2 regions of the Halomonas sp. C22 genome follow, and region 2 is predicted to be linked to the other one. Evidence: riboswitches for the same ligand, from Rfam matches in the RefSeq annotation. Region 2 holds a riboswitch; the other holds the start of a gene.
What was found. Region 2 has a riboswitch for thiamine pyrophosphate ahead of FEU76_RS02245 (sodium:solute symporter). Riboswitches for the same ligand answer to the same signal wherever they lie in the genome.
Positions count from the first base shown of each region.

Region 1: another riboswitch for thiamine pyrophosphate. It lies ahead of thiM (hydroxyethylthiazole kinase); the one in region 2 lies ahead of FEU76_RS02245 (sodium:solute symporter).

Region 1 covers NZ_VBVC01000009.1:133,375-135,765, reverse strand. Annotated here, with positions in the region: gene gloA (lactoylglutathione lyase) at 1-257, opposite strand, end outside; gene FEU76_RS15740 (DUF2237 family protein) at 464-838, shown strand; gene FEU76_RS15735 (hypothetical protein) at 959-1,303, shown strand; TPP riboswitch at 1,352-1,443, shown strand; gene thiM (hydroxyethylthiazole kinase) at 1,470-2,279, shown strand; gene thiE (thiamine phosphate synthase) at 2,269-2,391, shown strand, end outside.
Region 2 covers NZ_VBVC01000001.1:484,683-487,073, reverse strand. Annotated here, with positions in the region: gene FEU76_RS02245 (sodium:solute symporter) at 1-780, opposite strand, end outside; TPP riboswitch at 770-873, opposite strand; gene FEU76_RS02240 (peroxidase-related enzyme) at 946-1,533, opposite strand; gene FEU76_RS02235 (hypothetical protein) at 1,710-2,391, shown strand, end outside.

The DNA.
Region 1 (2,391 bases), on a different contig from region 2:
CTGAAAGTCCAGGCGGTGCGAGCGCTCTGGTCCTCCGGCACCTGGTCGTCGGCTTCCACGTTGGCCAGAAAATAGAGCGAGAACTGCATTTCTTCGAAATCCAGCCGCCGCAGCACCTGCATGCCAAATACGCGGGAATAGAACGCCAGCGCGCGCTCCGGGTCCTTGACCCTCAGCATGGTGTGATTCAACCGAAACCCTTGGGTCTGGGGAGCCGCAGGGGCAACACCGGGATGCTGTTCACCTGAAAACGACATGACTTTCTCCTGTTGCTGCGTGATGTATCTGGCAATTGGTACCCAAGTAGGCACTTTGGTACGTAAATACTTTGACGAAGCCCATACCATGTACAAGGCTTTAGGCTGCTGCTAACGCGAACCCCATCGAATCCGCCGTTACCGCCCCTTGGATCATGTATGAGGGCGGCGCTGCGATAATTCTAGCCCCTGCCTGAGGAGGCCGCATGTCACGTGATCTCAATGTACTGGGTGAGCCGCTCACCCCCTGCTGTCACTCGCCCAAGACGGGGTTTTATCGTGATGGCTTTTGCCGGGTCGGCACCGACGATGTGGGCATTCATTCGGTATGTGCCATGGTCACCGAGGAGTTCCTGGCGTTTTCCCGCGCGCAGGGCAATGACCTGGTCACCCCGCGCCCCGAGTACGGCTTTCCTGGCCTGCGGCCCGGTGATCGCTGGTGCCTGTGTGCCCACCGTTGGGCAGAAGCCGCAGAGGTCGGTCTGGCCCCGCCGGTGATTCTGTCAGGCACCAATGCACGCACGCTGGACATCATTCCGCTGATCAAACTGCAACAACACGCCCTGGATGCAGTGCACTAGGCCTGCCAGCGCGCGGAGCGCTTCCCCAGGCATTGGTCGCAGTGGATTTTCTATGCAGCTCTTCTACACTACTATCTCTATAGCTGTACATTCAGCGTATCGTTAGCCTGGGAGTGTGTCATGACCGACATTGAAATGACGCTAGATGATCGCCTGACGTTGAAGCAGTTGGCCAACGCGCTACAGAACGGCTTTTCCCCCATCGTGGAGGTCGTCTCGATGGATGGCATCTACAAGGTCCGCTTTCATCATGCCCACGGCGTCTCGGACCTGAGCAATGCACAGGGGCAAGTCAGCACGTTTCTGGGCACCGGCGAAATCCGCGACACCCTCGGGCAACTTGGGCTGACCCACGGCGTATTGACCTGTTCCGACCAGTGTGGCGACGAGATGATCGGCGTCTCGGGCAGCGCCATAACGCCCGATGAAATGCTGACCTACGGCACGCGCATCGCGTTTCGCTGATCTTTCCGCGCCATTGGCTTTACACATCCCGCCTGGCCGAGGATAGTACGCCTACGACAGGGGCGCCGCGACGCGGCTGAGAAGCACCCTTTGAACCTGAACCGGATAGCACCGGCGTAGGGAGTCGTGGTGCTTCCATTCACCACCTCCCTGCCGGGAGGAAGTCATGACCCTACCCAGCCCGCGCGAGACGCTGCTCGCGCTGCGTGACCAGACCCCGCTGGTTCACTGCATCACCAACTATGTTGCCATGAACAGTACCGCCAACCTGCTGCTGGCCGCCGGGGCCTCCCCCGCCATGCTGCATGCCCAGGAAGAAGTGGCGGAATTTACCGCCATCGCGGGAGCGCTCTCGATCAACATCGGTACGCTCTCTACCCCTTGGGCCGAGGCCATGCAGCTGGCCGCCCACTCTGCCCAGGCCCACGCGGTGCCCTGGGTGCTGGACCCGGTTGCCGTGGGTGCCACGCGGCTGCGCCAGCAAACCTGCCTGTCCCTGCTGGCTTACCAGCCCAGTGTGATTCGTGCCAATGCTTCGGAAATCATGGCGCTGAGCGGCCTTGCCCACCAGGGCCGGGGCGTGGATGCCACGGTCAGCACCGACGATGCCATCCAAGCGGCCATCACCCTGGCTCGCCAATATCACTGTGTCGTCGCCATGACCGGGGCCACCGATATCGTCACCGATGGCCAGTCGCTGTATCGTTTGGCCGGTGGCCACCCGCTGATGCCACGGGTAACCACCCTGGGCTGCGGGCTCAGCGCGCTGGTCGCCGGTTTCGTGGCGGCCAACCGTCACGCCCCGCTGGCCGCCACGCTCGGCGCCCTGACCTACTTCAATCTGGCAGGCAGCCACGCCGGGCAGCAGGCCGAAGGGCCAGGCAGTTTCTATGTGACGCTGCTGGATACCCTGTACTCGCTCACGGCAGATGACCTGCCTGCACTACCTCACTCGGAGACCCTACATGTCGGTTGATCTTACGCTCTATCTGGTCACGGATGCTCAGCTATGCGCCTCCACGGGCCTGGAACGTACCGTGGAAGCCGCCGTGGCAGGAGGCGTCACACTGGTCCAGCTACGCGACAAA
Region 2 (2,391 bases):
GCCTCCCAGCCATGCCCCACGGCCAAGACTGGCGCTATCCTGAGCCGCCCACAGCCGCTGCCAATAGCCCTGATGGAACAGGTTGGCTGCGGTCACGGCAATGACCAGTGTCAATGCCACGCTCAGCGAAGTTCCCATGGGCAAGGCCGGCAACGCCGCGTCACTGGGCATGGCAGGCAAGCGCCATAACGTTACGCCCGCCACGGCACATAGCAGGATCAACAGTAGCCAAGCCTGCCAGCGGTCGGTGGCCAAACTGGCTCGCAGGCCACCCAGAACAGTATAGACGAGGGTCGTCAGCGCTACGCCAATGATGACCCAGGCAGGTGGAACATCTGACAGTAGCGCGGTAATGGCACCGATGGCCGTCAGTTCAGCCGCCAGGAAACACCCCATGTACGCCACGGAGGCCAGCGTGACACAGTGGCGAACCCCTTTCCCGTAACACACCTCGGCGAACTCGGCGATACTGCGCCCGCCTGGCAGCGCCCGACGTATTCTGGGCCCGTAGAGCCCCAGCACCAGAAAGGGCAGCGCCGACCCCAAGGCATAGCCCAACAGAGCCACCGGCCCCACGAACGCGCCGATTTCAGGAGGCGCGAAGAGAATCCAGGCCCCCATCCCCGACGCCAGAAAAGAGAGCCCCAGGGTGGTTGCCGTCTGCGAGTTGCGCGCCGTGACATAGTCATCCAGCGAGCCTCCCCCAAAACGTGCCCGAAGGCCTAAAAAAGCAAAGCAGCACAGCGCTGCGCCCAGCACAGCAGACGTCAGGTACGGCATGTCGCGCTTCCTCCGCCGGTATTAACCGGATCAGGTTCCAGGGTCTGCGTGACGCGCATTCTCAGCCCGTAGTGGGCTCCCCTGGCGACAGTGAATGAATGAAGGCGGTATCTTCACTGAAAGGGGAGCCCTGGTAAAGCGTTACGCTGCATCCTGAACCATGGCCTAGGCTGGTTTCGGCACGCGCCCCATGAGATAGAACTCTGGATTAGGAGGAGTTCCCGCCAGGGTGACCAAACGATTCGACATGCCAAAAAAGGCGGCGATGGCACCGATGTCCCAGCAGTCTTCCAGGGTAAAGTCCACTTCCGCCAACCGGGTTTGCCACTGCGGCGTCAACTCACCCAGCTCGATGGCGCTGTGCAGCGCAAAATCGAGCATGCGCAGGTGCCGCTCGCTCAGCCCCGCTGTGCGGTGGTTGATGGCCACGTTGTCGGCCAGCAGAGGGTCCTTGCTGTAGATGCGTACCAGCGCGCCATGTGCCACGACGCAGTATAGGCAGCGATTGCGAGCGCTGGTGGCGACCACGATCATTTCCTTTTCTGCCTTGGTCAAGGTGTCGGATTCCCGCTCCATCAATGCATCGTGGTAGGCAAAGAAAGCGCGAAATTCCGCTGGGCGATGCGCCAGCATGAGAAACACATTGGGCACGAACCCGGCTTTTTCCTGCACCGCCAACATGGCCTTGCGAATGTCGTCAGGCAGGTCGTCCAGGCTCTCGGGGATATTAAATCGGCTTAATGACGCAGACATGTTTACCTCTTTCTTGTTATGTTGATGACCGTCATCTTCAATACGTCTTTATGGTTAACAAAATGCTAACTCTTTAGGCTTTCATTACACCTTGAGGCTCGCCATACTCTTGCTGAGCATATTTCACAAGAGCCGTCAGCGTTGAGCCAAGCGGCGTCTGGAACAGGGAAACCACCATGTCTTATTCTGAAGCAAGAGAGCACACGCCAGGGCGTTTGCATGCATTGTTCGCGGACCCCTACCGTGCGTTCGAAAACGATACGGATGAGCGTCAGTTGCATATCCGCATCATGCTTCATACTTTGCTGGCTCGCCCTATCGCTCATGGTCAAATCACGTTACGGGTGATTCACGGTTGGGAGAACGGCGGCTTCGAGCCAGAAGACCTGCAACATGCTGATTTCCACCTGAACAGTTTGGCAGATTTCCATGCCGCTGCTGCGCGTTTTGCGGCGGCCAATCGACAGAATGCACCGCTACCTGCCGATGGCAGCGCCATCCTGGCAGCGCCGCTGGCCGACGCCATTGCAGGTGCCGAAGTCGAAGGCCTGACCCTGAACGAAGACATCCGCGAAACGCCTGCTCGCTGGCCAGCGTTCGAAGGGGGGCTGGCGCTTTACACGCTGTTCAAGATGTATCATCGCCTGGTCTATGGCGAAGACGATACTTACCGCTGCTCTCAGTGCGAGACGCCCCACGGCCTGCGCGAAATCCATGAGTTCCATCTCGAAGAGGGCGAATTTGCCCTGCTGGCCCCGCTGAACGATGAGCCAGATGCCCCTTACCTTCTGGTGCTGCATGAAAGCCAACTTGAGCCTATCGAGCAGCTCCTGCGCGACAGCCTGCCGCTGTTCGAGC